DNA from 4 places in the Shinella sp. OV683 genome. Region 3 is predicted to be linked to each of the others. Evidence: riboswitches for the same ligand, from Rfam matches in the RefSeq annotation. Region 3 holds a riboswitch; each other region holds the start of a gene.
The links. Region 3 has a riboswitch for cobalamin ahead of bluB (5,6-dimethylbenzimidazole synthase). Riboswitches for the same ligand answer to the same signal wherever they lie in the genome.
Positions count from the first base shown of each region.

Region 1: it holds a riboswitch for cobalamin, as region 3 does, so the genes downstream of both, ACXHRN_RS08810 (ABC transporter ATP-binding protein) here and bluB (5,6-dimethylbenzimidazole synthase) in region 3, are expected to answer to the same signal.
Region 2: it holds a riboswitch for cobalamin, as region 3 does, so the genes downstream of both, ACXHRN_RS09055 (CbtB domain-containing protein) here and bluB (5,6-dimethylbenzimidazole synthase) in region 3, are expected to answer to the same signal.
Region 4: it holds a riboswitch for cobalamin, as region 3 does, so the genes downstream of both, ACXHRN_RS21640 (aromatic ring-hydroxylating oxygenase subunit alpha) here and bluB (5,6-dimethylbenzimidazole synthase) in region 3, are expected to answer to the same signal.

Region 1 covers NZ_CM173543.1:1,849,694-1,857,566, reverse strand. The annotation lists gene ACXHRN_RS08830 (class I SAM-dependent methyltransferase) at 1-378, shown strand, start outside; gene ACXHRN_RS08825 (mechanosensitive ion channel domain-containing protein) at 559-3,120, opposite strand; gene ACXHRN_RS08820 (FecCD family ABC transporter permease) at 3,234-4,253, opposite strand; gene ACXHRN_RS08815 (ABC transporter substrate-binding protein) at 4,308-5,267, opposite strand; gene ACXHRN_RS08810 (ABC transporter ATP-binding protein) at 5,264-6,085, opposite strand; cobalamin riboswitch at 6,314-6,526, opposite strand; gene ACXHRN_RS08805 (M10 family metallopeptidase C-terminal domain-containing protein) at 6,706-7,873, shown strand, end outside.
Region 2 covers NZ_CM173543.1:1,899,269-1,907,141, reverse strand. The annotation lists gene cobW (cobalamin biosynthesis protein CobW) at 1-211, opposite strand, end outside; gene cobU (bifunctional adenosylcobinamide kinase/adenosylcobinamide-phosphate guanylyltransferase) at 216-740, opposite strand; gene ACXHRN_RS09060 (CbtA family protein) at 740-1,477, opposite strand; gene ACXHRN_RS09055 (CbtB domain-containing protein) at 1,490-1,672, opposite strand; cobalamin riboswitch at 1,720-2,094, opposite strand; gene ACXHRN_RS09050 (peptidoglycan-binding domain-containing protein) at 2,197-3,951, opposite strand; gene ACXHRN_RS09045 (cobyric acid synthase) at 4,139-5,599, opposite strand; gene ACXHRN_RS09040 (SRPBCC family protein) at 5,756-6,220, shown strand; gene ACXHRN_RS09035 (ArsR/SmtB family transcription factor) at 6,207-6,545, shown strand; gene ACXHRN_RS09030 (ABC transporter substrate-binding protein) at 7,478-7,873, shown strand, end outside.
Region 3 covers NZ_CM173543.1:3,752,457-3,760,329, reverse strand. The annotation lists gene ACXHRN_RS18225 (potassium transporter Kup) at 1-509, shown strand, start outside; gene ACXHRN_RS18220 (hypothetical protein) at 1,099-1,287, opposite strand; gene ACXHRN_RS18215 (cell wall hydrolase) at 1,605-2,834, shown strand; gene ACXHRN_RS18210 (AtpZ/AtpI family protein) at 3,105-3,461, shown strand; gene ACXHRN_RS18205 (F0F1 ATP synthase subunit A) at 3,504-4,265, shown strand; gene ACXHRN_RS18200 (F0F1 ATP synthase subunit C) at 4,339-4,563, shown strand; gene ACXHRN_RS18195 (F0F1 ATP synthase subunit B) at 4,642-5,235, shown strand; gene ACXHRN_RS18190 (F0F1 ATP synthase subunit B) at 5,250-5,741, shown strand; gene bluB (5,6-dimethylbenzimidazole synthase) at 5,808-6,533, opposite strand; cobalamin riboswitch at 6,578-6,757, opposite strand; gene rnhB (ribonuclease HII) at 6,806-7,456, opposite strand; gene ACXHRN_RS18175 (PA0069 family radical SAM protein) at 7,627-7,873, opposite strand, start outside.
Region 4 covers NZ_CM173543.1:4,483,109-4,490,981, reverse strand. The annotation lists gene ACXHRN_RS21655 (calcium-binding protein) at 1-1,208, shown strand, start outside; gene metH (methionine synthase) at 1,378-5,160, shown strand; gene ACXHRN_RS21645 (OsmC family peroxiredoxin) at 5,445-5,882, opposite strand; cobalamin riboswitch at 6,047-6,248, shown strand; gene ACXHRN_RS21640 (aromatic ring-hydroxylating oxygenase subunit alpha) at 6,374-7,621, shown strand; gene ACXHRN_RS21635 (FAD-binding oxidoreductase) at 7,638-7,873, shown strand, end outside.

The sequences.
Region 1 (7,873 bases), 1.9 Mb from region 3:
CGTGAAGCGCGCCGTGTACTGCGGAAGGGCTCGACGGCGGTCTTCATCGACGTCTATTCGCCTGGTCGCCCGTTGCTGGATACCCATCTGCAGGCGATCGAACTGCTGCGCGACACGTCACATGTCCGCAACTATACGGCCGCGGAATGGACCAACATGCTGGCGCATGCCGGCTTCACGGTCAGCGCTACGAAGACTCGCCAGGTGCGGATGCATTTCGAGACCTGGATCGCCCGCATGGCGACACCGCCTGTCTACGAAAAGGCGATCCGGGCTTTGCAGGAAGCCGCGCCCGCCGAGGTCCGCGAGCATTTCGCCATCGAGGCCGACGGGTCGTTCATGCTCGACATGCTGATGGTCGAAGCTGTCGCGGCGTAAGGCACGTCAGACTACTGACAAAGTCTCCGTCGTCATCCTCGGGCTCGTCTCGAGGATCTGCCACCGTGAAATATAATCATCATTTTCAATTACTTAATGAGTCGAAGTAGATCCTCGCCACAAGGGCGAGGATGACGATGCGGGGCTGTACAGGTTTATCAACAAGCAGGTGAGCGCTGCTTAGCGCGCGTCATCCCCATCGCCATCATCGCGCGGGCCGTTGTCGGGTGTGTTGTCGCCGTCCGCATCGTAATTGTCATCTGACCGGTCGAGATCCCTTGCCTTGGCCTCGGCCTGCTTGCGGCTACGTTCACGTTGATGGCGGATGTTCCTCGCCGCTTCAGGTGAAAGCCCTTCGGTATCCTCCAACTCGCCCTCTCGTTCAAGCCGCACGCTAAGCTCGCGCCGCGGGAACGGAATCTCGATTCCCTCCTCCTTGAAACGCTCGAGGATGGCGATCCGCACGTCGTTGCGCACGGGACCACCATTGAGAATATCCGCCAGATAGAAACGCAGCTCGAATTCCAGCGCGAATTCGCCGAATCTGAGAAAGCTGACATTCGGCTCCGGCACCGTCAGGATTGTCGGATGCGCATTGGCGATTTCCATCAGGATTTCCATCACTTGGCGCGGATCGCTTTCATAGGCAACCGAAACCGCAACCTCGCTGCGCGCCAGCGAATTGCGCAGCGTCCAGTTGCCGACGGCAGCGTTGATCAGCTGCGAATTCGGCACGATGATCGACTGGTTCTGGAAGGTCTCGACTTCAGTGGCGCGCACGGAAATCCGGCGCACAAACCCCTCCGTCGGTCCCGCCACGATCCAGTCGCCGACCTTGAAGGGACGCTCGGCCAGCAGGATCAGGCCCGAGACGAAATTCTGCACGATCGTCTGCAAGCCAAAGCCGATACCGAGCGAGAGAGCACCGGCGACCAGCGCAAGGCTGGACAGGTTGATGCCCGCCGCGGAAATCCCGATCAGGCCGGCAAGCGCAATCCCGACATAGCCGAGTGCGGTGTTGACCGAGTTGCGCACGCCCATATCGACATGCGAGCGCGCCATGACATTGCGGTCCAGCCACTTCTGGAACCAGCGGGTGCCGAAATAGCCCGCCACGAACAGCAGCAGACCGACGAGAATGCCGAGCAATGATATGGTGATGTTGCCGATCTTGATCTCGGTAAACAGCCGCACGAACAGCGCCCAGATATCCTCGCTGCGAAATCCCCATTGCAGCATGATCAATGGCAGGCCGATGATCGTCACCAGAACATAGATCGCCAGGCCGATCACCAGCCCCAGCTGGTCGAGTTTGATGTCATCGAATTTGTGATTTTCGGCAAGACGATGCCCGGCCGCCGTGTCGCGGAAGACATTGTGCTTGGAGATTGCATGACCGGTGAGAAAGCCGATGTAGATTGTGATGAGAAGCGCACCGGTAATGACGATCTGCGTTGAGGCGAATTGCGCAAGCCCGATATAGCCGACCAGCGCAGTGATGATCAGCGCAATTCCGCCGATCAGGAAGACGACCCGGATGAAGCGAGGCCATGGGAGATCAGGGCCTCCCGCCGGGTCTCGCATCGGCCGCACGAAGGCCAGGGCGATCAACAGCAGGCCAATAATGACCGAGGACAGGAAGCCGCGGGCAACCGAGAGCGCAATTGGAGAATCGAGCGCTTCAGTCGCCTCGCCGGCAAGATAGCCGATGCCGTTGATCACGGCCATGATTGTCACGTAAGCGAGCAGGATCTGCGCCCCGCGGTCAGACACGTCGATCAACCGCCAGGCTGGCTTGCGCGGCGCCACGATCGATCGCGCCAGCTTGTAGACGAAGTAGATACCAGCGAGCACCCACATCAGTGCCTGGAATATCTGCGCGATATCCTGGCGCAGGACATTGAAGTAATTGAGCAGGAACAAGCTGGTAATCACAAAGCCCGCAGTGGCGATATTGGGAATGAGGGTCGACCAGAAGGCTCTGGAAAGCCGGGTGATGTAGGCAGGGTTTTCGTCCTGCTCTTCCCTGCGGATCAGCGGCGCAAACGCCCAGCGCACCAGCCACATGAAAATCATCGCCGCACCGAGCGACAAGAACAACGCCGAGAGCAAACTGCTGCGCTTGTAGTTCCACATGAAGTCCAGCGAAGAACTCGTCTTGGTGACCAGTTCCTGGCTCTCTCCGCGCGCTGCTTCGACAGTCTCTTCGAGCAATTGCGGCGTAACCTCGGTGCGGCGCAGCAGGGTCTCGGTGAAAAGCTTGCGCCTCAAATCACTGATATGGGTGGAGAGTTTCGTCGCAGCCGTGTCAAGCGCTTCACCATCCGTGAGGATAGTGTTCATCTGGGCCTTCTCGCCCTGCAGGCGCTTGCGGTCGCTGGAAAGGCCAGGATTCTCCACAGGCTGGCCTTCGTCAGGCGCCTTGCCGATCTCGTCCAGCCGCTTGGCGACCAGATTGTAGCGATGCTCGAGCGATCCCATCGCCGTCGAGATGGCCTTGCCGATGCTTTCGGCCTGTATCTTGAGCTTGGAGAGCTGCGCATCGGCGGTTGCCGCTTCATCGACCTTCTTCTGCAAGGCCTCCAGCGATTGGCCAGCCTTCTGAAGATCCGCCTTTACCTGCTCCTGCAATGCTGCGACAGCGGCGACGACCGCACTCTGCGACTCGCCATCTTCCTGCGCGAAGGCAGGCGTAGCGGTCGTCGCACCCAGTGCCAGCCAGCCGGCCAACAGCTGGATCATCAGGAGTTTCGTCACCGTCGTGAAGCTGTGCAAGTCTCAAGTCCTCGTCATCTGGTTGCCAGCGGCGCTGCCCGTTCATGAAAGAAAAGGCCCTGCACGGCAAGCAAAATCCGTCAGTCCGACCGGCTGAGGATCCAGATGAATGCCAACCCGCCCGCCAATCCCGTCACCACGCCGATCGGCATATCCTCGGGCGCCATGACGATGCGCGCCACGAGATCTGCCCAGATCAGCGTCAGTGCCCCCGTAAAGGCGGAAAGCGGCAACACCTTGGCATTGTCGCCACCGACCACCAGACGCACGAAATGCGGCACCATCAGCCCGACAAAGCCGATCGCGCCGGAAAATGCCACCATCACGCCGGTCAGCAGCGCAGTAACGACAAACAGCGTCATGCGAAACCGAACGACCGGAATGCCGAGCGTGGCTGCCGTCTCGTCGCCCATGGCAACCGCATTGAGCGCGCGTGCATGCGCCATCAGATAGGCCAGCGTCGCCCCGAGCACGACAGCGGGAAAAATGAGCTGCGGCCATTGCGCCAGACCCAGCCCGCCCAGCATCCAGAACACCACCGATTGGGCCGCGCGCGGATCGCCCATGAAAACCAGCAGGTTGGCGAGCGCCGTGAAGATGAAAGCCACCGCCACGCCTGCCAGAACCAATCGGTCCGCCTGCATGGAATTGGTGGCTCGCGCCACCAGGGGCACCGCCATGATGGCAATCAACGCGCCGCCGAAAGCAAATAGCGGGACGGTCAGCAATCCCAGGAACATGCCAGTATGCAGCAGCGCCAGCACAGCCCCGAACGCCGCCCCCGAGGACACGCCGAGCAGATGCGGATCGGCCAGCGGATTGCGCGTCAGCGGCTGCAGCACAGCCCCCGTCAACCCGAGCCCCGCCCCCACCAGCGCACCCAGCAGCACACGCGGAAACCGCACATCCCAGACGATGCTCTCGCGCCCAGCCGACCATGTCGCGGCGAATGTGCCGGGCGAGACCTTGTTGATGACGATCTGCCAGACGGTGACGAAAGGGATATCGGCGGCGCCGAGGGAAACGGCTGATGTAATGGAGAAGAGTGCGAGGAGGATGAGGATAAGCGAAATCAGAAAAGTCGGAAGGCGGCGGGACATCAACAGGTGCCCCACATCGGGGCCTTGCGCCCGGGTGTGCTCAGCATGCAGATCTCACGTCCCCTTCGGGTGAAACGCCCTGGCCAGCCGCGCGATCGCGTCGATATTGCGCGGGCCTGGCGTTGCCTCGACGTAATCGAGCACCACGAAACGATCGTTCTTCACCGCATCGATGTTTTTGAAGGCCGGATTGTTCTTCATGAAAGCGATCTTCTGTTCGGCCGTTACCTCGCCGTAGTTGACGATGACGATCACCTCCGGGTTCTTGTCGATCACGGGCTCCCAAGAGACTTCCGTCCAGCTCTTCTCCACATCGTCCATGATGTTGGTGCCGCCCGCCGCCTTGATCTCGGCAGTCGGAATGCCGAAGCGACCGGCCGTAAACGGCTTCTCCTCGCCGGAATCATAAACGAACACCCGTACCGGCCGGTCGATCTTGCCGATACCAGCCTCGATCCCGGCGAGCTGTTGGCGGTAGCCATCGACCAGTGTTTGCGCCCGATCCTCGACATGGAAGATCTTGCCGAGATTGATGAGATCGACATACATGTCGTCCATCGTGGGCTTGTTCTTCGCCATGATGTGGATGCAGCTTTCGGTGAGTTCATAGACCTTGATGCCGAGCGGCTCCATCGTCTCGGGCGTGACGTCTCCGCCCACCTTCATGCCGTAGTTCCAGCCCGCGAAATAGAAATCGGCATCGGCATTCAGCAACACTTCCTTGCTCGGATATTTCGGCGACAGCTCCGGCAGCTCCTTGACGCCCTCGCGTAATTTCGCATCAAGCGTCTTCCAGCCGGACACGCCGGTATAGCCGACCATATGGTCCTGCAGCTTCAGCGCCAGCATCATCTCGATGAGATTGACGTCATTGGCGATCGCCCGCTTCGGCACATCGGCAAAGGTGACATCGCGGTTACAGCTCTTGACGGTGACCGGCGCGGCGAGCGCAGAAGTGGCAAGAAAGACCAGCGCCGCGGCGCTCGCAAAAGCTAGAAAAGGCTTATAGATCACGCAATTGCTCCTATTTGTTCAGAGATTGTGTCAGAAAGCGAAAAGGTAAAACGAGCCTGCTTGCTCAAGCCGCCGGCATGCGCAGTCGCACTCACCCCGAAAGCCTGGGAAATGTTGCTCGCGGTGAGCACGTCACGCGGCTCGCCGAAGGCGACGAACCGGCCATGATCGATGATCGCCGCCTTGGTGGCGAAATCGGCGGCCAGATTGATGTCGTGCAAGGTGGTGATGATGGTGATGCCGAGCACCTTGATGCGCTCGATCACTTCAAGCTGATGGCGAATGTCGAGATGATTGGAGGGCTCATCGAGAACAAGCAGTTTGGGCGATTGGGCAAGCGCTCGCGCCACCAGCACCCGCTGCTTCTCACCGCCGGAAAGCGTAGAAAACTTGCGATCCTCCAATCCCTCAAGGCCGAGATGGCCCAGCGCATGCGCGGCATGCTGATGATCGGCGTCCGACCAGCGCGTATAGCCCTTGCGCCAGGGAATGCGCCCCATCAGCACGATATCGCGAACGCTGAAGGGAAAATTCGCCGGCGTCTCCTGCAACACCACAGCGATGATACGCGCCACGTCCGAGGGCGATTGCGCCCAGATGTCCTGTCCACCCAGTCGCACCATACCGGCATTCGGCTTGATGGCACGATAGAGGCAGCGCAGCAGCGTCGACTTGCCGGCGCCGTTCGGCCCGACGATCACCAGCCGATCACCGGGCGCCACCGAAAAGCTGATATCCCTGATCAGGCTGTCGCGTCGACGCGGTGCCCAGCTGAGACCCGTAACGTCGAGGCTGACTCCAGAGGTGACGCAACTCATCGGCCCCGCCCTCCGAGAACAGGTTCCATGCTGCGACCAGCCGCCAAGAGACGTCGATATGTCAGGTCATGCGGGGAGATCCGCAGCCGAAAGCGTGCGGTGAAATGATCTGCTCGATCCATGAAGTGCCTCCCGGAGCCTGTCCGGAGGCAAAATTCCATGCAGAGATGCGGACGCAAGGCGCCGTCCGCGCAACCATGTATTTTCCATCGGAACACCCCGTCCGTTGCGGTTTACGTCGAGATGGCAGGTCTCCTGGCTTGCGGGTCGCTGTCGGTTTGCGCCTTCCCGGCTTGCGCCAGTGGCAGAATGCAAACAGACTCACCGCTCACAGTTGCGGGGGCAGCCACGGAATAGGACCCCATTTGGGTCATCCCTACCGTGTTCCCTTTTCAGCCACCGCCCATTGTCTTGGCGGCAGCACCATCGCGGTCATCACTGCCATGCCCTGCCGGCGAAGACAAGATGAACTTCGAGGAATCTCATCCAGCATCCGCTTCATTCGCAATACGTTATGATATTACATAACGTCAATAGTCCTATGCGAATTTTAATGTTCCACGCACAGGTCCTGTTTACCCCTGCCCGATATCATCGCGGCACCATCCAGGGATCGCCGTATGCTGAAGTGGAACATCATCTCCGATCACAAGACCTACAGCACCGAGCGTTTCGAGCTGCTGGTTCTGCTCGAAGGCTCGACCTCACTGCCCTATGTGGATTCGGTGGGCGATGCGACCATCGGCATCGGCTTCAATCTGGTCTACAATCTCGACCCGGTGCTGAAAGCGATGATCGGCGCCAAGCACTGGAGCAACACATTGCGCGACCGGCTCGAGGCGCAGATCGACAAGGACTATTCGAGCGGCCAGAACACCACGCTTCGCGCCAATCTCGACAAGGTTATGGCCGACTGGCACAACAAGTACGACAGCGGCGTGCCGACGACCTTCGCATTCAAGAACGACGCCCAGATCACCAGGGCGCTCGATGCCATGGACGATGACTATGACGACCACATCGACAACTGGATCTCCGGAATTCCCGAATCCAGTGAACGGTCCGCCCTGTTCTCGTTGTGCTGGAATGCGCCCAGCATGCTCGGCCCAAAACTAAAAGCCGCGATCGAAAGCGGTGACCGCGCCGAAGCGTGGTATGAGATCCGCTACAATTCCCTGTCGAGCAGCCTGCCCGCCTCGGTCAAGCCAGCCATTGCCTATCGAAGATATGTCGAGGCCGACGAATTCAATCTCTACGACAGGGACGGCAGCGTTAGATATGCCGAGGCCGTCGAGACCGGCCAGATGCTCGCCAATCATCACGAGCGCATTCTCGGCTACGAGGCGAGCTATAGCCCGCTGAAGGCCGCCGAAATCAAGGGCATCGCGACCATTGGCACAATCGCGACCGAGCTGCAGCCGGCGATCAAGGTGGTGTTGGGCAAGTTCGAGCTGCCAACTTCGAGGCATATGGAAGAACTGCTCGTCGCCAGCAAGACGATCGCCGATATCCATGGCGACGGCACCGCCTACGACAGCAGCAAGAACGATGACGACTTGATAATCGGCACGACAGCATCCAACACGCTCTCGGGCGGCGCCGGCCACGATGTCGTTGTCGGCATCGGCGGCAAGGACACACTGACGGGCGGCGGCGGTGCCGACTGGTTCGTCTTCACGGCGATCAAGGACAGCGCGATCAATTCCGCTGACATCATCACCGATTTCCAGCACGGCACCGACAAGATCGTGCTCAACAAGCTGATGGATGGCATCGGTGCGCATCTGC
Region 2 (7,873 bases), 1.9 Mb from region 3:
TGCAGCCATTGTTGAGCTCGATGATATCGTCCTCAGTGCAGGCTTCCGCACCGCAGCCCTTCAGCACGTCGCCATCGACGCCGAGATCACCGAATTCATTGATGATCAGGGCAATCTTGCGGCCTTCGGCATTCATCAGCATGTTGCGGATCATCGTCGTCTTGCCGGCACCCAGGAAGCCGGTGATCACCGTCGCAGGAATCTTCTGCATCTCTTCAACCCTTCATCTTCAGCGGCAACCCGGCCGCTATGAAATAGACTTCGCGTGCAATCGCCGCGATTTGCTGATGGAGCCGTCCCGCGTGATCGCGGAAGTCGCGCGCCATCTTGTTTTCCGGCACGATGCCGAGGCCGACCTCATTGGAGACGAGCACGACCTTTGCCTTCATCCCACTGAGACACGCACATAAGTCGGAGCTCGCAGCCGCAATGTCGCGCTCTTCGAGCATCAGATTCGTGACCCAGAGCGTCAGGCAATCGATGAGAATTACATTGCCTGCATCATCCAACGCACCCAGCCGCGAAACCAGATCGAGCGGCTCCTCATGCGTGGTCCAGCCGTCACCGCGCGTTTGGCGATGATGGGCGATCCGCGCCTGCATCTCCGCATCCCAGGCACGGCCCGTGGCGATGTAATGACGCGAGAGGCCGGTCTCGGCGACCAGCCCCTCGGCAAAAGCGGATTTTCCGGAGCGTGCTCCGCCCAGTACCAGAACGGCGCCGGAGGGAGCGTTTTCCATCAGGCGGTCTTGAGCCAACGGTCGTTGATCGCACCCATGACGAGCCCGAGCACGATCCAGAAGAACAGACCGGCCGAAAGCGTGGCGACGGCAAATTCTGCGGCCAGGATCGCCGGCACGTTGGTGGCTTCGTCAGCCGGCTGCGGTGCGCCGATCAGGTGGGGCACGAACAGCAGCACGACACCGATTGCCTTGGCCCATGGCTCCTTGCGCAGGATGATGAGATAGAGTGCAATCGCTGACACGACCACGGTGCCAAGCCACCACATCTGCCGATCGAAAAGATCAGCCGCCGGAAATCCGGGAAGTTCGGGCGGCAGGCCGATCGCCGGAAACAGATGGAATGTCAGCCACGCAACGCCACCCCAAAGGGCGCCAGTCGCCAACGTCACGGTCCGCCCGGTAAACAGGCTGACCGCCATCATCAACAACGCAAAGCCGGCACCCGTGACCAGATCACCCATCAGCGTTCCGGTGATCCGGCTGACGCCGAGCAGCATGCCGCCTTCTTCTTCCTCGCCGGCAGGTGTAGCAGCAGCTTCGTGCTCGTGGGCACTGGCCTTGCTGACGATCAACAGGTTAAGGCCCGTCGTGTGATCTGGTGTCGCCACCGGAGCATTTTCATACTTTTCGGCTTCGAGAATCAACGGCACGACTTTGGCTTGCTGGGCGACGGTTTGAATCGCACCAGCAATCAGCCCGGCCACAAGCGCAGCCAAGAGATATTTGACAACCATTTGAGTGGACCTTTAGTGGCAGGGAAAGCCGTTGGCGTGGCGAACGTCATGCGCCGTGTCATGCAACACGTTCGAATGCGCAAAGCCTGCACCAAAGATCAGGAAGGAACCGACGAGCAGGGCAAGAATGCCTGCCGTGAAACGATCCGAAACGGTAACGATCTTGGTAGAAGAAATAGAAGAAGCCTGAGCCATAACAACCTCCGTGCTGCTGGCAAAATACAAAAAGAGACGCGGATTAGGCGCCGTGGTCTTGTCTGGCAGGTCTCCTGGCTCACGGTTCCCGCCCAAAGGACTAGACCTTTGGGCATGCAGCATCCCCTCGCCTTCCCGAAACTTTTAGCCATGCGCGAGTGGACGATTCGTAGAAAGGAGGCGTCCCGCCCGTGTTGCCGCAAGGCCGTTTCAGTGGCTTTGGAACTGCTTCGAAAAAAAGCGCCTCGGGCACCACGCCCTTTGCACGCAACCTCTTCCAAACAGTTCCTGGGAATACCTCAGCCGCTCTACAGTCGCGGGGTCGGCCGGGATAGAAATGCCCAATATGGGTCCATTCGTCCCGTTCCCTTTTGATCCCTTGGGCTTTGCGCCCGCTGGGAACCAAACACATCACGATGATTATGTTTTTGACGGCTCGAAGTCAATCTCATTCGCGACACCGCCAGACGCGAAAACGGGCCGCAATGCGGCCCGTCGTCCTAAAATTTGATAGGCCGGTCAGTTCAGCAGCGGCGCTTCTTACGGCATCCTTGAACCTTGCCGAACTTGAACTTGCCGATAACCTGAACACGGCCCGGTCGCGCGCGTCCAACCTTGTACCGGCCGACCCGGTGAGCACCGACGACAGCGCCGAGTACGCCGACCGCAATCGCCGCATCAAGAGCCGGGTTGCGACGTTCCTCGATCACCACGATCTTTTCGCGACGCGGACGAACGACCTGCTGCTCGACCACCGCCTGCTGAGAATTCAGCCAGTTTGCGTAAGAGACCTGCGACAGCTTGCGAATCTGGGCGATCTGGTCGCCGGAGAGATAGCCGGTCACCGGTGCGCCGTTGTCGGTCTGCCAGTTGCTGATCGCAGTGCGGCTGTTGGGGCCGAAGGAGCCGTCGCTGCCGAACGTGTCATAGCCGAGCGAAGTCAGGCGGCCCTGCAATTCATGTCGAGCTTCGCGGTTGAGGAATTCATCCTCGGTTTCCGGCGTGCCTTCGGTGTATTGGATGTTCTGGTCCGGCTGGGCATTCTGGCCCATGTCGTTCTGATTCTGGTTATCCTGCTGATTGGCAGCCATCTGCGACTGGTCATCGGCCTGCGCCTGATTGGGATCCTGGTTCGGATCCATCTGGTTGGCCTGGTCCGTCTGGTTGGACTGATCGTCAGCTTGCGGCTGGTTCTGGTCCTGGGCCTGATCTTGCGGCTGATCCTGATTTTGGTCCTGCGACTGAGTCTGGCTATGATCGTCAGGCTGCTTGGCAGTGTTTGCCTGCTGGTCGAGTGGCTGCTCGTCACCTTCCGCAACATTGTCTGCGGGCTGCTCGGCAGCGGCCAGCTGGACGATGCGGGCCTGCGCGATCGCTGCGAACTTGCCCTTCGGATAAGTGCTCAGATAGGCCTCGTACTCCTTGACGGTATTGCCGTCGGAGGCAGCCTTCCACAGAGCATACTCCTGTTCCCAGTCACCGGCAGGCGCCTTTGCCTGTTCCTGCGGCTGGGCATCATCGGCCTGCGCTGCAGCCTGATCCTGCTGTTGGGCGTCGTCCACCTGGGCCTGATCCTGCTGACCGGCATCATCGGCTGGGGCAGACTGATCCTGAGCTTGTTCCTGACCCTGATCCTGCGATTGATCCTGCGCCTGCTCCGGCTGCCCCTGATCGTTGGCCTGTGTCGCGTCATCGGCCTGCGCAGCTTCCGTATCCAGCGCGTCAGCCGCCGGCGGTGTGGCGGCGGCTATAAGGCTTTCGATCCGCGTCTTGGCGATCTTGGCGAACTTGCCCTTTGGGAAGGCCTTCAGATATTTCTCATAGTCGGCCTGCTTGCCGGTCTTGGAAACCTGGCGCCAGAGCTCGAGGTCGCGCTTCTTTTCCGCGTCCGCATCGACCGCATCCGCAGCCATGACCGGCTTGGCGTCAGCAGCCTGATCGTCGGCGACAACCGCCGTCTGCTTGGCAGCCGTGGCGTCATCGGCCGGCTTTGCAGCGTCGGTGGTGACAACACCATTCAGGCTGTCGATGCGCTGCTTCGCAACACTTGCGAATTTGCCGGCCGGATAGGCCTTGAGATAGGATTGATAGTCAGCAGCCTTGCCGGACTTCGACACCGAGCGCCAGAGCTGGAACTCCTTCTGCCAGCCTGCATCGCTGGGTGCTTCCGCGGCGGGAGCATTCTGTGCATAGGACGGCATCACGCCGATCGGTGACGCGGCGAGCGACACGCTGACAGCAGACGCCATCAACATATTGAGATGCTTGGACAGTTTCATGACTTCCCCCTGTTCCCGCTGAAAACTCGTTTCAGAACAGCCCCTTGTCGTTGCGAAATACATATCCGAACTGGAATAAAAAGCACGACAATTCAGCAGTTTTAGCTTTTACTGCTTGTGAGAACGGGCGTTAAACGGGCTTTATTCGCAACAAGGCGCGTTATTGTTTGTTTTATTTCAGATACGCTCACGCGCGCCCAAGAAACGAGGCAAGCCATTTCTCGTCGAGCACCGCCTCAAGCTCGGCCGCCACCTCGTCGAGCGCGGCGTCAACATCAGCACGATAATCAAAGCCGCCGCCACGAATACCAAAGCTCGCCAGCAGCTCGCGGCGGAAATCATCGCTGTCGAACAGCCGGTGCAGATACGTACCGACGACATTGCCATCGGCCGACATGGCGCCATCCGGCCGGCTCTCGATCGAGACATAGGGACGCGCGCAGTCAGCGCCCGTCGTTTCACCGAGATGGATCTCGTAGCCTGCAAGCCCGACATCATAGGCAAGCGAGCGCGCCTGGCTATTGGCAAGCCGCTTTTCCGGCGCCATGACTGTCGTCACATCCAACAGGCCAAGCCCCTCGACTTCGCGCACCGAGCCCTCGAGGCCGAGCGGATCGCGGATCGTCTGGCCAAGCATCTGGTAGCCGCCGCAAATACCGATGACCCGGCCGCCACGCCGCGCATGCGCCTTGATCTCAGCATCCCATCCTTCGGCCCGTAGCACAATGAGATCGGCGATCGTTGATTTGGAGCCAGCCAGCACGATCAGGCCTGCGTCGGACGGCATGCGTTCGCCCGGCTTGACGAAGACCAGCTCGACTGCCGCCTCGCCCTTCAGCGCGTCGAAATCGTCGAAATTGGCAATGCGAGGCGTCACCGGAACAGCAATCTTCAGCGCAGCGCGCTCGCCCTTTGCCAACCTCTCCAGCGTCACGGAGTCCTCGGCCGGCAACCGTCCTGCAGCCTTCAGCCAGGGCACGACGCCGAAACAAGGCCACTGGGTAAAGCCTTCGATCGCCTTGATCCCATCATCGAACAGCGAGATATCACCGCGGAACTTGTTGATAATGTAGCCCGCCACCATCGCCCGGTCCTCCGGTGGCAGTATCAGATGCGTCCCGACCACGGACGCGATCACCCCGCCGCGATCGATATCGCCGACCAGTACCACGGGCACGTTGGCGGCACGTGCAAACCCCATATTGGCGATATCGCCCTTGCGCAGGTTGATCTCCGCCGGCGAGCCGGCGCCTTCGACGATAACGAGATCCGCATCCTCGCCGACAATAGCAAAGCTCTCGAGCACCTTGCCCAGCAGTTCCGGCTTCAGCCGCTGGTAATCGCGCGCCTTCGCCTGACCATAGACCTTGCCCTGGACGATGATCTGGCTGCCATGATCGGTCTGTGGCTTGAGCAGCACCGGATTCATATGCACCGACGACGGCACCCGGCATGCCAAAGCCTGCAACCACTGCGCCCGGCCGATCTCGCCGCCATCGTCGCTGACGGCGGCATTGTTGGACATGTTCTGCGGCTTGAACGGCTGGACTTTCAGGCCGCGATTGGCCGCAAGCCGGCAGAGGCCGGCGACCAGCACAGTCTTTCCGACATCCGAACCCGTGCCCTGCAACATGACAGCCTTGGCCATTTCAGCTCCGATGAAAACCTCACCCCGCCATGCCATTTGCCGATGCAAGGCGCAAGTCGACATCCGCCTTCCATTGCCGCAAAGGCAAATAGGCAACTTTTTGGTTGCCATTCATGTTGGAATATGGGTAAAATAGGCAACCAGGAGGTTGCTGATATGTCAAATGTCGTCGAGAATACCAACACCATCGAAAAGACAATCGAGATCAAGGCGCCTGTCGAACGCGTCTGGCGCGCGCTGACAGACCATCGTGAATTCGGCCAGTGGTTTCGCGTCAATATCGAGGCACCATTCGAGCCGGGAAAACCTGCACGCGGCAAGATCACCCATCCCGGCTTCGAACATGTTGTCTGGAATGTGATGATCAAGGAAATGAAGGAACCCGATCTCTTCTCCTTTACCTGGCACCCCTACGCGATCGATCCCAAGGTCGATTACGACAACGAGATGCCGACGCTCGTCGAGTTCCGCCTCAAGCCCACGGCCAATGGCACCCACCTGACCGTCACTGAGAGCGGCTTCGACAAAATCCCCGCAAACCGCATGCCGGAAGCCTTCAGGATGAACGATGGCGGCTGGGCAGAGCAAGTCAAGAATATCAAGACCCATGTCGAATCTTGAAACCCTGCCGACTGCCTTGAACACCGCACCGATCTTTGCTGCCCTGGGCGACCAGACACGCCTGTCGCTGCTCGCGAAATTGAGCGGCGGCGAGCGCCAGTCGATCGCCCGGCTCTCTTCTGGCACTGAACTGACACGCCAGGCCGTCACCAAGCATCTCAGGGTACTTGAGGATGTCGGCCTGGTCGTCTGCCATCGTATCGGTCGCGAGAGCCAATATGCCTTCCGGCCAGAACCGATGATTGAGGCCCGAAACTATCTGGATGGCGTCTCGCAACTTTGGGGTGAAGCGCTGGGTCGCCTTCAGGCTTTTGTGGATCGTTGAGCGGCACCACTCAAGCCATAAAGCGGCGAAAACCGTGCCGTCCCCTTTCGGAGCGAAGCACGGTTCGCCAAAACTCGATGGCTCCTCGGCGGTTACGCTGCCGAGTGCATCTCCGGTACGCAATACCTGATCCGGAGTGGCGGATTTTTCAGCCGCCGCGTTAAAACCATTAGCGACACAATCTTACCGGATCGTTAGTGAGAGCTTAAACAATGGTGAATTTGGACTTTTTTGCATTAAATTCTAAAAAAATTCACGCGTCGCGATCAGGCAGGAAATGCGTATTTGCGACACAAAACGTCTTGCCCCGGCCCGTGATTGCATCAGAACTTTGAAACGGCAGACAAAAATACCCCAAACAAGACACTAATGTCCATAATAGACAATTACAGGTAGCAAAAACGCCAGTATTAGAGGCCTAAAATTGATCGATTTGCCCATGACATTGGCGGATGTACCTGCATTGGGCAGTTGATTTCTTTTCGAGAACCCGTAAATTCGCAATGCACAAGGATGAAAATAGTGCGGTGATGACAGGGTTCCATCACCGTGCAAAACAAAAAACGCCTTGGCATGGGAACAAAAAACTCCGTTGATAGGCCCTGGACCTGCGGAAACCGTTTGCAGCCGGACCATCAAAGGAACAACGTCGAGATCTTGCGGCGCATATTGTCATGCGGGCGCGAACTGGGAGACTGCAGGATGAACATTCCGGAGCTGGCTTGGCGTCTGAACTCCGCTGACTGTTGCTTTTTATCTTCCGATCCGAACCAATGATGTGCAGCCGCGCGTATCAACGCAGGTAGACGAAGCTTTTGCGTCGTTTTCCAATGTTGACGCTAAGGTGTGAAAGTGAAATCTTTCGGAAATTGCCCTCGGGGAACAACAACTTGGGCACGCATTCAAAGACCAATAACAAGGGAGACTAAAAAATGAACGACTTCGAAAGCAAACTGAAGAGCGCCGAGCAGATGGCCCGCAAGGGCAGTCTGTCCCGCCGTGACTTCATGCAGCTCGCAATGGCCGCTGGTATCGCCATTCCGGCTGCCTCCACGATGTTCTCCAAGGCCCAGGCTGCAGAACCCAAGAAGGGCGGTACGCTTCGTCTCGGCATGGAAGGCGGCTCGGCCTCCGACTCGCTCGACCCGCGCACCTACGCCGACTCCATCATGATCGGCGCTTCGCTTGCCATCATGAACTGCCTGGTCGAATTCGACGCCGACGGCAACCCTACCGGTGAACTGCTCGAAAGCTGGGATGTGCAGCCGGGTGCCCAGGATTGGGTGTTCAATGTCCGCCAGGGTATCAAGTTCTCGAACGGCAAGACG
Region 3 (7,873 bases):
CGCTCGCAAGCTTCGTAAAATCGTTGGAAAAGAAATCCGAGCATGGACCGATCGAGGTGCCGGGCACCGCGATCTTCCTGACCTCTGATCCGAGTTCGACGCCGGCGGCGCTGCTGCACAATCTCAAGCACAACCACGTCATCCACAGCCAGAACATCATCCTGACGATCAAGACGCAAAACCGGCCGCGCGTGCCGATCGAAGAGCGTGGCAGGATCGAACGGCTGTCCGAGCATTTCCAGTTGCTGGAGTTGAATTTCGGCTTCCAGGAGACACAAAATGTCTCCCAGGCGCTGGCCCATCTCAGGAAGGCCGGGCTGAAATTCGACATCATGTCGACGTCGTTCTATCTCGGCCGGCGCAAGCTCATTCCGGATGCGAATTCCGGCATGCCGGCGTGGCAGGACAGGCTTTTCATCGCACTGGCAACCGCGGCGACCGATCCGTCGGATTACTTCCGCCTGCCGGCAAACCGGGTGGTCGAGCTCGGCGCCCATGTGACGGTCTAGTGATCGTCCGGAGATCAGCCGCCCGATCCTCACGCGAAGAGGACGGCTATTCCGCCGATTATTGCAAGCGCGATGAACATGATCATGGCGATCGAGATCATCTCCCGGACTTTTCGGGAAAGCGCGTTTGCGAGCTCTGTCCCCGCCTTCGCTGAATTTTGCCGCTGATGATTGGGCTTTTGCCCTGTCTGTGGAGTGCGCATCGGTGCCTCGTATGCGGGAGCGAAAAGATCCCGGCGCGTGCCATGGTGCTTGCAGCGGCCGGGATCTCCAACCGGGTTGGGCCCAAAGGCGGTCCCGGTTTATGGGGTGTCACAGGCGTCGGCCTGCGGGAGCCGGTACGGCTTTCCGCCTGACATGGAAAAGTGGATCCGCCGTGAGCGTTGTTTCTTCCGGCAAACAGTGAACAGCCGCCGGCGCATAGTCGCACTGGACCATGGCGAAATGGATCGCTGAGGCGCGATCGGCGAAGCATTGGGACAAGAGTCCGCTGTCGTCAGATGCAGTCCAGCGTCCCTGGGTGTCCCTGCCTATCGTGAAGTGGCATCTTGCTGCGGATGCCGGCGCGTCAATCCTCCTGCCCATCGGATCAGTGCGCCGCCCACAGAATGCACGCAAGCGCAGCAGAAAATACTGCGGTCACCGCACCCAGTCGCACGAACATGGCAATCTCGGCGGATGCCGTCGGCGCTGCCGCCGTAGTCTCTCGCGGGACCGATGCCTTTTTCTGTGTGATCTGGTGGGCAACGTCATAGGCGCCGTAACGGGAAAACATCATCTCGATCCTTCTATTGCATGCGAACATGATCCGCACCGGCGCAAACTAGACGGATCCGGCATCTGGTTTCGATCTGAGATTTGGGGCTCACGCATAAAGTTCGCATATGGAAAAATTTCGTGTGGCGACCCTGACCTTAGGCGGAGCAAGGGGTTTTGGCGGGCCTCTTAGCAAGCAGAATCAAGGCCCTTGCCCGATTTCGAAGTCGGCTGGGCAGTTCAGCGTCCCCGACGGGCCGTCGCCGCCCGTTTGTTTCCCGCGACTAAATTAGCCTTTCAAACGCCACAAATGCACGTGTTAACCACTCATCAAGGTTAATGGTTCATTTTCGGGAAACTGTTCCTGCATTGAAATCGTGGAGTAGCGTTCCCGTGTTGAAGCGTAAATTGGCGTCCCATCGCGCGCGCCTCAGTGTTTCCAAATGGGCCACGCCCACCGTCTTCGCCCTGGCCGGCGTCTTCATCTTCCCCAACATCGCAGCCCAGGCCGACGTCTCGGCCATGTTGTCGAGCAAGACGGCAGGCACCCAGAGCTGGCGCCAATATATGGTGAGCGCTGCGGCCGGATCGATCCATTCCGAGGAACTGATCTACGGCCAGCCGCTCAAGGGCCAGTTCAATCCGGCCGGTCGAGGCATCGTTCTTGAGAACGGCAAGCGCATCGCAGTCAGCCTCGAAGCAAAGCCGGTTCCCGATACGCCGGACGAAGCGCGTGTCACCCGTCACCTCAAGAAGGGCCGCGTCGTATCGGTTGAGCGCGCGGTTCCGCCGAAGTTCTTCAATGCCGGCAGCATTCTTGACCGCCAGGCCAACCTGCTCGACCCCATGCGCTCCGAAACCCAGCTGACGGCTTTCGTCAAGCCGGAGATCAAGGGCAAGGAACTCGATATCGCCATGGCCTTCCATGAGCTCAAGGCGAAGACCCGCGATTTCGGCGTGCCGGTGATGCTCGCGAGCCTGGTGACCTCGGACAAGGCCGACAGTCTGGCAACCGCCTATGCCAATCCCGAACCGGACTACGCCAATATCTCTCCATTCGATTCGATTCTCGCCAACAAGACAGAGGATCGCTTTATCCCGCAGATCAGCAAGGACGACCATTCCTGGGCTGCCAATGTCCTGCCCGCATCGGTGTTTACCGCCAAGGAGCAGAAGTGCCTGGCAAACGCCATCTATTTCGAATCCGCCAATGAGCCTCTGAAGGGCCAAGCCGCCGTCGCGCAGGTCGTGCTCAACCGCGTCCGCAATCCGACCTATCCGAAGAGCATCTGTGGTGTCGTTTACCAGAACGAAGACTGGCGCAACCGCTGCCAGTTCTCCTTTGCCTGCGATCGCATTCCGGACATCGTCTGGTCGCGCTTCAAGTACAAGACCGCCCAGGAAATCGCGCTCGCCGTGACCGCCGGCAAGATTTATCTCGACGATGTGGCGGATTCGACCCACTATCATGCCGTCTATGTGCGTCCCAACTGGGCCCCGACCATGAAGCGGGTCAGCAAGATCGGCCTGCACATCTTCTACCGCACCTATGGCGGCGGCTGGAGCTGATCTTTGCAGCCAGACGCGAGCGATTCCTGCCCGTCTTCCAGATTTGTTGAGCCACAAATCCCACAAAAGATTTAAGTGGTCTCTAAGTCATTGTTTTATATTGGTTAAAATCCTAAAATTAACATCCTCTCTTTGCCTTGACTATCACGAAGTGTGAAACTATGTTGCACGCGGCTTGAAGGCGGGGGTCTGCAAGTTTCCGAATTGGCTCATGTCGGCCTTGCGTGGCTGTAAATGCTGGGTTAATCCCCGGTAGGTGAGGAGACAAGGATGGAGACCGACCGCAAGGACAGTCTGGAAGAACGCCGGAACCGACTGAGTGACCAGTTAGGGAAGGCGCGGACGGATGGGGTAGGCAAGGACGACGCTACCGCGGATGATGCTCGCAAGGGCTATTCGCAGGCGCTCAAACTCTCCTCGGAATTCGTCGGTGCCGTCATTGCGGGTGCAATGATTGGCTATCTTCTGGATCTGGTGCTTTCGACCAAGCCGTGGGGGTTGATCGTTTTTCTTCTCCTTGGATTTTGTGCAGGCGTCCTCAACGTGTTGCGATCGGCTGGTGTGGTGAATTCGCCACATCCCGTGGACAGGCTGGGGGAAAGTCGCAAACGGAATAACGAGCGCTGACGCGAAAGCGAGCGCGTGGGATACAAGTGAGAGAGAGCAGACGTGGCGAGCCCCGACAAGGTAGATCCGATCCACCAGTTCCATATCAACCCGATTGTTGAGCTGGGCAACTATGATTTCACCAATTCTGCATTGTTCATGGTTCTGACCGTTCTGGTCTCCGTGACCTTTCTTATGTGGGCCTCGTCGGCCAAGGCTGTGATCCCGGGTCGCGCCCAGTCGATCGCCGAGCTTTCCTACGAATTTATCGCCAAGATGCTCAAGGATGGTGCCGGCAGTGGTGGCATGCGGTTCTTTCCGCTTGTCTTCTCGCTCTTCATATTTGTGCTTGTGTCCAACCTTCTGGGCATGATTCCCGGCTTCTTTACTGTCGCTTCGCAGATCATTGTCACCTTCGCGCTGGCAATGCTGGTGATTCTGACGGTCGTGATCTATGGCGTCTACAAGCACGGCTTTCATTTCTTCGGCATTTTCGTGCCGTCGGGCGTTCCTATGATCCTGATCCCGCTGGTCACAGCGATCGAGATAATCTCGTTCCTCTCCCGTCCGATCAGCCTCTCGGTTCGTCTCTTCGCGAATATGCTCGCGGGTCACATCACGCTGAAGGTCTTTGCAGGCTTCGTCTTCACGCTGGGAACCTTGGAACACGTACCCGCTGTCGTAGGTTATCTCGGCGCAATCCTGCCTCTCGCCATGGCGGTGGCTTTGACCGCTCTCGAGTTCCTGGTGGCCTTTTTGCAGGCCTATGTCTTCGCAGTTCTCACCTGCTTGTATCTCAACGATGCACTGCATCCGGGGCACTGAGTATTGAAAAACCGGCGGGTTTGCGCCCGCCATTGGAATAAGCCGCAACAACTGAAAATTGAAGGAGTTCAAAATGGACGCGGAAGCAGCAAAGTACATCGGCGCAGGTATCGCTTGCCTCGGCATGGGTGGCGCAGGTATTGGTCTCGGCACCATCTTCGGCAACTACCTGGCTGGCGCACTGCGCAATCCGTCGGCAGCTGACGGCCAGTTCGGCCGCCTGATCTTCGGCTTCGCCGTTACGGAAGCTCTGGGCATCTTCTCGCTGCTCGTCGCTCTGCTCGCCCTCTTCGGCTGATCGGCTCTTCAAGCATTGGGTCACGAGGGATTCTCTCGTGACCCGTTTTGATACCGTATCCTTGCCTTGGAGGTAGGAATGTTTGTGACGACAGCCTATGCTCTGTCAGCCACGGCCGCAGAAGGCGAGGCGGCAACGCACGCTGCTGATGCGACACATACCGAAACCGGTGTGCCGCATAAGGAGTCGTTCCCGCCGTTCGACCCAAGCCATTTTCCATCGCAGCTGCTTTGGCTGGCGATTACATTTGGTGTTTTCTATTACCTCGTTGCCAAGTTCGTGACCCCGCGCCTCAGCGGCATCATCGCCGTACGCGAAGGACGCATTTCTGCCGATCTCGCCGAAGCGAATCGTATGAAGATCGAGGCCGACGCTGCCGTTGCGAAATACCAGCAGGAACTGGCCGAGGCCCGCGCCAAGGCACAGGCGATCGCTGCTCAGGCACGCGATGCTGAAAAGGCCAAGGCCAGTGCGGAGCGCACCGCGCTCGAAGCCGATCTGGCCAAGAAAATTGCCGGTGCTGAAGCCAGCATCGCCGAGATCAAGACCAGGGCGCTTTCCGAGGTCGAAACCGTCGCCCAAGACACTGCCGCGGAAATCGTCGAGCAGTTGACTGGTGTAAGTGTAACCAAGGCCGATGCCGCGTCTGCGGTCAAGGCTGTCAAGGGCTGACCGGAGGGTTCATCATGGATGCAACAGCATGGGCCCAGCTTTGGGCACAGGTGGCACTGGTCATTTTCCTCGGGGTAATCTTTTACCTCAAGGTTCCGAACCTGATCACCAAGAGCCTCGACGAGCGCGCCGGCAAGATCGCAGGCGAACTCAATTCTGCCAAGCAGCTTCGTGACGAAGCCCAGGCGCTTCTGGCTGAATACCAGAAGAAGCGCAAGGATGCGGAAGCGGAAGCTGCCGAGATCGTTGCCGCCGCCAAGCGCGAGGCCGACCTGATCGCAGCGGATGCCAAGCAGAAAACAGCGGAATATGTAGCCCGTCGCACGGCGCTTTCCGAGCAGAAGATTAAGCACGCCGAGACCGAAGCTGTGAACGCCGTGCGCGCCGCAGCTGTCGATCTGGCAGTCGCTGCCGCCGAGAAACTGATCTCGAGCAATGTCGACAGCAAGATCTCCGGTGGCCTGTTCAACGACGCCGTCAGCCAGGTGAAGACCCGCCTGAACTGATCTCGATCTGGTTCTGGAAATGAACTGACCCCGCCCTGTCCGCAAGGCGGGGTTTTTCTTGCCGTTTTACGTCCTGCAGGCGATTTCTCGGTAGAACCCCAGGACATGAGAGGCTTCCGGCCAGCGTTCCTCAAAGATCAGCTTTTCCAGCGCGATCTTCTCACGCCAGCCTTTCACGGCCAGTTCGGGTTTGACGTAGAGCTGATCGACATAGCCGACACAGAGATAGGCGACGATCTCGACGCTGTCTGGAACGCCGAGATGCTGTTTCAGCCGCTCGTGATCGAAGATGCTGACCCAGCCGACACCGATCCCTTCGGCCCGCGCCGCGAGCCAGAAATTCTGCACCGCGCAAACGGTGCTGTAGAGATCCATCTGCGGATTGTGGGTGCGACCCAGCACGAAATCGCCGCCGCGCTTGCGATCGCAGGTGATGCAGATGTTCAATGGCGCTTTGAGAATTCCTTCGAGCTTAAGCGCCATGTAGCTGCGCTTCTGATCGCCCTGCAATTGGTCGGCCGCCTCGTCGTTGGCATCCTGGAAGATCTTGTGGACCGCCTCGCGATTGGCCTCGTCGCGGATCAGCATGAAATTCCACGGCTGCATATAGCCCACCGATGGCGCGGCATGGGCTGCCGTCAGCAGCCGTTGGATCACCGCGTCCGGCACGGGATCGGCTAGGAATTCATTCCGCACGTCTCGGCGCGAATGAATGGCGCGATAGACGGCCGCCGTCTCGGATTCGGAAAATGGACCGGCCATCGAAAGATGGCGCGCATGATTGCCTTGCATTGTCTTACCCCGACAATTGGCTGCTGTGAAAGCCGTCCGCGCTTTCAAGCCTGATATGTCCGGCCGGTCTTCTGGCTCGGGTTCATCCGGAGATCGCCGCCTTCCCGGTTTCCCAGTGGCATATCAGCGAACTCCGTCCCCCTTACAGCGTTGGGCACGCGCGGGATTTGCACCCGCTTCCCGATTCTCCCATTCACATGGGCACCGAACAATTGTTGTCTAGCAGGTTTGAGACTGGAAGGGCAATCTGCCGGCGGCGCCTTATGACGCGATCAATCCTTGCGCAGTGGCCGGAATGTCATCCTGTGGATGCCACAGGGGCCGAGTTCTACAATGGCGTTGCGATGGAACTCGGTGGCATAGCCGGCATGGAACTCGAAGCCGTAACCCGGAAAGCGATTGCCGGCTGCGGCCATGATCCGGTCGCGCGTCACTTTGGCGACGATCGAGGCAGCTGCGATCGAGAAGGAGCGGGCATCGCCCTTCACTAGCGCTTTGGCCGGACAGGGCAGGCCGGGTGCGACATCGCGGCCGTCGATCAGCGCAAACTTCGGTCGACGGTGCAACGAATGTGCGGCACGGCGCATCGCCTCCAGGCTGGCCTTGAGAATGTTGGTCCTATCGATCTCGGCGGCACTGACCGAGGCAATGGCAACTTCCGACGTCGCCAGAATCAATTCAAACAGCTCTTCGCGCCTCGCGGCCGTCAACTGCTTGGAATCATGCAGTCCCTCGGGAATGTTGCGCGGGTCGAGGATCACCGCACTGGCGACCACCGGACCGGCAAGCGGCCCACGGCCGGCTTCGTCGAGACCGCAGACATATTCATATCCGTCCCGCACCAGGCCTTCCTCGATCAGGAAAGTCGGCTGCGGGTCTTCCTCCAGAAAGGGGAGGGAATCGGTGAGAGCGTGCCGTTTCATGCGGGTGGTTTGACACGTTCTCCCGATTCCCTGCAAGTCCTGGAATGAGGGCGGCATTCCAGAACAGGGGCGCGGCCGGCCAAGGCGGGGGATGGCGGGCCGCACGGTCATTCAGCGCCGGTGCTCGCGGGGCAGGGATGGAGCCCGGGCGCTGAAGAGCTTTAAATCAGTTACAGCAGGCTGAGCTGCACGCCTGCGCCACTCGGCGGCACGAACAGATCGGTATTCAGCTGAATGCCGCGTCTGCGCATGTCGAGCTTCTTCATCACCAGTTCGAACCTGCGATTGAGTTGCCACGCATAGGGGCCTTCGCCCTTCATGCGCTTGCCGAACTCGGCGTCGTAATCCTTGCCGCCGCGCATCGAACGTATCAGGCTCATCACATGCCGGTAGCGGTCGGGATAATTCCTCAGCAGC
Region 4 (7,873 bases), 730 kb from region 3:
GCGCCACTTTCATCGTCAACAATTATTCCACCGGCGTGATGACCCAGGACGATGCCAGCAAGGACATCATCAAGGACGCCTCCAACCTGACGCTCAACAACTGGGGCAAGATCATCGTTTCCGGCGATGAATACGATGCCAATGGCGACCCCAGCGAGACCGGCGGCGACGGCATCGATCTCGGCGAAGGTACCAGCAACAGCATTCACAATTATGCTGGTGCCATCATTGAGGGATCGCGCCACGGCATCACAGCCGATATCGGCATGACAATCGTCAACGACCTTGGTGGCAAGATCGTCGGCCGCAACGGCGCCGGCCTGAACTTCGACAACGATGCCACCAGCACGCTGACCGTCACCAATTACGGCACGATCCTCGGCGAATCCAAGACATACGCGGACAGCGACGGCGACGCGGTCGATGCCGATGGTCTGCTCGATCTCGACAATTACGGCTTTATCGGCGGTATGGGTGCCAATGGCGAACATGACGGCGGCACCAACCATTCCGAGGCCATTGCGGTCGGTGGCGGCACGATCAACAACTTTGCCGGCGGCACGATCTTCAGCGTCCAGCGCGGCATCCAGGTCGATGACAGCGCTGAGGGCAACGCCCTAGCTGCAACGACGATCTTCAATGCCGGCATCATCCAGGCGACTGACGAAGCGATCAAGATCGTTGGCGACTGGGCTGACACGCTGACCAACAAGGGCACGATCATTGGCGACATCGTCATGGGCGGCGGCAACGACACTGTGACGTTCAAGGCTGGCTCGAACGTCATCGGCGATGTCATGCTCGGTGATGGCGCCGACACCTTCAAGGGTTCGAGCGCAGCCGAGAACGTCTATGGCGGTGCAGGCATCGACAGCCTGACCGGTGGCGCTGGTGCCGACACCTTCTTCTTTGCGCTCGGCGACACCGGCAAGACGAATGCCAAGGCCGACACGATCTTCGACTTCAATGGCAAGTCGGGCGATACGATCGATCTCTCGGACATCGATGCCAATATCAGCAAAGGCGGAGACCAGGCATTCAAGTTCATCGGCGATGCCGCTTTCCATGACAAGGCCGGCGAGCTGCGCATCGTCATGGAAAAGAGCGACACCTGGATCTACGGCGACACCGATGGCAACGGCAAAGCCGACTTCGCCATCCATCTCGACGATGCAGTCGCCCTGAAGGCCGGCTACTTCGACCTCTAAGCTCCGACGAGTGCCTTGCTCGTTCCCTTGCCGCCGTTGGTTCGCCAACGGCGGCTTTTTTCGTTGCGCGTATCTGCGAATTCAGCTTGGCGCAAATTGAATAGTTGTCACCGCAACGAAAATAATATAAACACATAACGATATCTTTATGTGAATACGGGAGTGCGCCATGTCGGCTGCGTTGAACGAGCTTTTCGACAAGACCCCAAACAAGCAAACCCTCAATGCCCGTGACGCGCTGATGTCGGCAGCGCGCGAGCGTATTCTCATTCTCGATGGCGCGATGGGCACCCAGATCCAGGGTCTCGGCTATGCCGAAGATCACTTTCGCGGTGAGCGCTTCGGCGGCTGCGCCTGCCACCAGCAGGGCAACAATGATCTGCTGATTCTCACCCAGCCCGCTGCGATCGAGGAGATTCATTTCCAGTACGCACTCGCTGGCGCCGACATCATCGAGACCAACACCTTTTCTTCGACCTCCATCGCCCAGGCCGACTACGGCATGCAGGACATGGTCTATGAGCTGAATCGCGATGGCGCCCGGCTGGTTCGGCGGGCGGCAATTCGCGCCGAGGCGATCGACGGCAAGCGCCGCTTCGTGGCCGGCGCGCTCGGTCCGACCAACCGTACGGCCTCCATGTCCCCGGATGTCAACAATCCCGGCTATCGCGCGGTCACCTTCGACGATCTCCGCATCGCCTATGGCGAGCAGCTGCGCGGCCTGATCGATGGCGGCGCCGACCTCATCCTGATCGAGACGATCTTCGATACGCTGAATGCCAAGGCGGCAATCTTCGCCTGCAAGGAGATCTTTGCGGAAAAGGGCGTCGACCTGCCGGTGATGATCTCCGGCACCATTACCGATCTCTCCGGGCGCACGCTGTCGGGCCAGACCCCGACGGCCTTCTGGCATTCGGTGCGCCACGCGAACCCCTTTACGATTGGCCTGAATTGCGCGCTCGGTGCCAACGCAATGCGTGCGCATCTGGACGAACTCTCCATTGTCGCTGACACATTGACCTGCGCCTATCCCAATGCCGGCCTGCCGAATGCGTTCGGCCAATACGACGAAAGCCCGGAATTCATGGCCGCGCAGATCGAGGAATTCGCTCGCGACGGCCTCGTCAACATCGTCGGCGGTTGCTGCGGTTCGACGCCCGATCACATCAGAGCGATTGCGGCGGCGGTGGCCAAATATCCACCGCGCCAGGTTCCCGAGCATGGGCCGCTGATGCGGCTGTCTGGCCTCGAGCCTTTCACGCTGACCAAGGAAATTCCGTTCGTCAATGTCGGCGAGCGCACGAACGTCACCGGCTCGGCCAAGTTCCGCAAGCTGGTCACGGCGGGCGACTATGCTGCAGCACTCGACGTCGCGCGCGATCAGGTCGCCAACGGTGCCCAGATCATCGACATCAACATGGACGAGGGCCTGATCGATTCCAAGCAGGCGATGGTCGAATACCTCAACCTCATCGCCGCCGAACCCGATATCGCCGTCGTTCCCGTCATGATCGACAGCTCCAAATGGGAAGTGATCGAGGCCGGCCTGAAATGCGTTCAGGGCAAGCCGTTGGTCAATTCGATCTCGATGAAGGAGGGCGAGGAAGCGTTCCTGCACCATGCCAGATTGGTCCGGGCCTATGGCGCGGCCGTCGTGGTCATGGCCTTCGACGAGCAGGGCCAGGCCGACACCCATGCCCGCAAGGTCGAGATCTGCACCCGGGCCTACAAGCTGCTGACCGAAGAGGCCGGTTTCCCGCCCGAAGACATCATCTTCGACCCCAACATCTTCGCCGTCGCCACCGGCATCGAGGAGCACAATAATTACGGCGTCGATTTCATCAATGCGACGCGCGATATCACCGCCACGCTGCCGCATGTGCATATCTCCGGCGGCGTCTCGAACCTCTCCTTTTCGTTCCGCGGCAACGAGCCGGTGCGTGAGGCGATGCATGCCGTGTTCCTCTACCATTGCATCCAGGCTGGGATGGATATGGGCATCGTCAATGCCGGTCAGCTGGCGGTCTATGAATCCATCGATCCGGAACTGCGCGAGGCTTGCGAGGACGTGGTGCTCAACCGCAATTCCAACGCCACCGAGCGCATGCTGGAACTTGCCGAGCGCTACAAGGGCACGGCCGGCAAGGAGGCCAAGGAAAAGGATCTGAAATGGCGTGAATGGCCGGTCGAGAAGCGGCTAGGACACGCGCTGGTCAACGGCATCACCGAATTCATCGACCTCGATACCGAGGAGGCCCGCCAAAATGTCGAGCGTCCGCTGCATGTCATCGAAGGGCCGCTGATGGCCGGCATGAATGTCGTCGGCGACCTCTTCGGCGCGGGCAAGATGTTCCTGCCGCAGGTGGTCAAATCGGCGAGGGTCATGAAACAGGCGGTGGCGGTACTGCTGCCTTACATGGAGGCGGAGAAGCTTGCCAATGCCGCCAACGGAATCATCGGCGAGCGTGAGACCGCCGGCAAGATCCTGATGGCTACAGTCAAGGGCGACGTCCACGACATCGGCAAGAACATCGTCGGCGTCGTGCTCGCCTGCAACAATTACGAGATCATCGATCTCGGCGTCATGGTGCCGGCGGCGAAGATTCTGCAGATCGCGAAGGACGAGAAGGTCGATATTATCGGCCTTTCCGGCCTGATCACGCCCTCGCTCGACGAGATGGTGCATGTCGCCTCCGAGATGGAACGGCAGGGTTTTGACATCCCCCTGCTGATCGGCGGCGCGACCACCAGCCGCGTGCACACGGCGGTAAAGATCAATCCGCGCTATGAGGCGGGGCAGACGGTCTATGTCACCGATGCGTCGCGCGCCGTGGGCGTCGTCTCCAGCCTGCTGAGCGCAGAGATGAAGCCCGGCTATGTCGAAACCATCCAGGCCGAATATCGCAAGGTGGCCGATGCCCATCACAAGGCGGAGTCCGCCAAGCAGCGCGTCTCGCTTACGGCCGCGCGCGCCAATGCCCACAAAATCGACTGGACCCACTATACGCCGCCCAAGCCCTCGTTCCTCGGCACGAAAACCTTCGATGGCTGGGATCTCGCCGATCTCGCGCGCTATATCGACTGGACGCCGTTCTTCCAGACCTGGGAGCTTAAAGGCCGCTATCCCGCCATCCTCGAAGATGAAAAGCAGGGTGCTGCAGCCCGGCAACTGTTTGATGACGCGCAGGCGATGCTGAAGCAGATCATCGAGGAGAAATGGTTCGCGCCCAGGGCCGTGATCGGTTTCTGGCCTGCCAATGCTGTTGGCGACGACGTCAGGCTGTTCACGGATGAAACGAGAGCCGAGGAATTGGCGACCTTCTTCACACTCCGACAGCAACTGACCAAGCGTGACGGCAAGGCCAATGTCGCGCTTGCCGATTTCGTCGCACCGGTGTCTTCCGGCAAGGCCGATTATCTCGGCGGTTTCGTGGTCACGGCCGGCATCGAGGAAGTGGCCATTGCCGAACGCTTCGAGCGCGCCAACGACGACTATTCGTCGATTCTGGTCAAGGCGCTCGCCGACCGCTTCGCCGAGGCGTTCGCCGAGCGCATGCACGAAGTTGTGCGCAAGGAGTTTTGGGGCTATGCGGCTGACGAAACGTTCCAGCCCGAAGACCTGATCGGCGAGCCTTATCAGGGCATTCGTCCGGCGCCGGGCTATCCCGCGCAGCCCGATCACACCGAAAAGGCGACGCTGTTCGAGCTGCTGGATGCTGAAAACGCGGCCGGCGTCAGCCTGACGGAGAGTTATGCGATGTGGCCGGGATCCTCGGTCTCGGGCATCTACCTCAGCCATCCCGAAAGCTACTATTTCGGCGTCGCCAAGGTCGAGCGGGACCAGGTCGAGGACTATGCCGCCCGCAAGAACATGCCGATAGCTGATGTCGAGCGCTGGCTTGGGCCCGTGCTGAATTATGTGCCGGCTCCTGTGGCGCTGGCTGCGGAGTGAGAGCGATACGTTGGCAGGGGAATTTACCCCTCACCAACTCCGGCCAAGGGTTCGCTACGCTTACCCGGCCTTCGTATCCTCCCCCACAAGGGGAGAGGTAGGCTCGCGAAACTGTCTTGCCTCAAGCAAGGGCGAAGCTTGTGGCACGCTACCTCTCCCCCTGTGGGAGAGGATAGCAAGTCCGTGAGAGGCGAAGCCGATCACTGGACGCGCTTGGTGAGGGGTGAAATGCGGCAACGATAAGGGGCGATAGATTGTCCCTCGGTTCGCAGCCTTTTCAAAACTCACCCCAGCTTGGCATCCAGCCCGACCTGGATTGCGCCGAGCGCCCGCGACACCGGGCAGCCGGCCTTGGCTTTGTCGGCCAGTTCCTTGAACTTTGCCTCGTCTATGCCCGGCACGGTGCCGACAAGCGTGATGTTGCTCGACTTGATCGACATGCCGCCGCTTGCATCCGGCTCCAACGAGACGGTGGCCGTCGCGTCGAGCTTCGTCGCCGGCGTGCCGTTTTCGGCCAGGAAATGCGAGAGCTGCATGGCAAAGCAGCCGGCATGCGCAGCCGCGATCAGCTCTTCGGGGTTGGTGCCGGACTGGCCGGATTCATCGACGAATCGACCCTTGAACGAGTAGGGCAGGCTGGAAAGTGCGCCGCTGAGCGAGCTTAGGGTGCCACTGCCTTCGGTGAGAGTGCCCTGCCAGATTGCCTGTGCGGTTCTTTTCATGACGTCCTCCATTGGGTTTGATGGGCGGTAAAGCCGACGAAACATAACGCATAAGTTGGCAAATTGGTTGGGCCTCGCGCCAGCTATTTTCGCATTCTATAATTTTGTTTCCACGGCGCCATCTCGATGTCGCAAATGCACCGCCGATGTCGCAATGCCTATGGTCATATCAACGTCATCGAGGTGCTGGGCGGGTTGGATCCGCTCGGAGAATTGGGAAGCCGGTGTAATTCCGGCGCTGCCCCCGCAACGGTAGCGAAGTGTGCTTGCAACGGGAGTCCACTGGGTGAAAACCTGGGAAGGAGTTGCAAGGGTCCGGCCGGACCACTTCGGAGCCCGGAAACCAGCCTCGGATTTTGAACTCGACTGATCGCGGTGGGCGGTCAAGAGACGGATGACCTGTGACTGCCGGATGTCTGTCCGGCCTGTTTGCGGGCGCTCGTTTCCCTCAAGTCCACCATGCCCAGTCCTTGCAATAACGAGGACCGACCATGGACATTCCATCCGAAATGCTCTCGCGGCTCAGAGCCCGCAAACCCGGCTACAGCCTTGATCAGCCCTTCTATATCGATCCGGCCTATCATCAGATGGACCTCGAGCAGATCTGGTACAAGGACTGGCTGTTCATCGGCCACGATTGCGAGATCCCCAATGCCGGCAACTATATGACGGTGCAGGTGGGCGCCTATCCGGTGGTCATCGTCCGCGGCAATGACGGCAAGATCAATGCGCTTCACAATTCCTGTCGCCATCGCGGCAGTCGCGTCTGCCAGGAGCATCGGGGTTCGACTGCAAAGCTTGTCTGCCCCTATCACCAGTGGACCTACGAGCTCGACGGACAGCTGCTCTATGCCCGCCAGATGGGCGACAATTTCGACACGTCGAATTTCAGCCTCAAGCCCGTGGCCTGCGAGAACGCCGGCGGCTACATCTTCATCTGTCTTGCCGACGAGCCGATGGATTTCGCGCCGTTTGCCAAGACGATGGAACCCTATTTCCTGCCGCATCGCCTGCGCGACGCCAAGATCGCCTTCGAGAGCACGATCATCGAAAAGGGCAACTGGAAGCTCGTCTGGGAAAACAACCGCGAATGCTACCATTGCGCCGGCAACCATCCCGAGCTTTGCAAGACCTTCCCCGAGGCGCCCAGCGTCACTGGCGTCAATGGCGCTGCCGAAGATCCGGAAATCGCTGCGCATTGGGAGAAATGCGAGGCCGCCGGCCTGCCGAGCGCCTTCGTGATCGACGATCGCGGCCAGTTCCGCACGACGCGTGTTCCGCTGCTGCGCGATGCGATCAGCTACACGATCTCGGGCCGCAAGGCCGTGCAGATGCGGCTGTCCGACCAGGTCAACATGGATCGCATCGGCTCGTTGTTGCTGTATCACTATCCCACGACATGGAACCATGTGCTGAGCGACCACGCCATCACCTTCCGGGTCATGCCGATCAGCGCCACCGAAACGGCTGTGACCACCAAGTGGCTGGTCCACAAGGATGCAGTTGAAGGCATTGACTATCGCCTCGAAGAACTGACCCATGTCTGGACCGAGACCAACGACCAGGATCGCCAGATCGTCGAGGAAAACGCTTTCGGCATCCATTCGCCGGCTTACCAGCCCGGCCCTTATTCGGAAGTGCATGAAGGCGGCGTCGCCCAGTTCGTCGAGTGGTATTCGAGCTTCATGGAAGACCGCCTCGCCGGCTTGGGCAAGCCCGCCCTGCGCTCCGTCGCCTGATCGATAGGAGATGGCGATGAACGTGATGAGCACCGTTTCGGCACCGACGCATCTCGATGAGATGCAGCCCTGGAATTCTGCCCGCCAGATGCTGGTTTGCACCGGCGTCATCGACGAGGCGCCTGACGTCAAGACCTTCACCTTCGCGGTGGAGGGCGGCGGCTGGTTCCGCTACATGCCGGGGCAGTTCATCACGGTGGAACTCAGGGCCAAAGGCGGCGACCTGCATCGCACCTACACGATCTCGTCTTC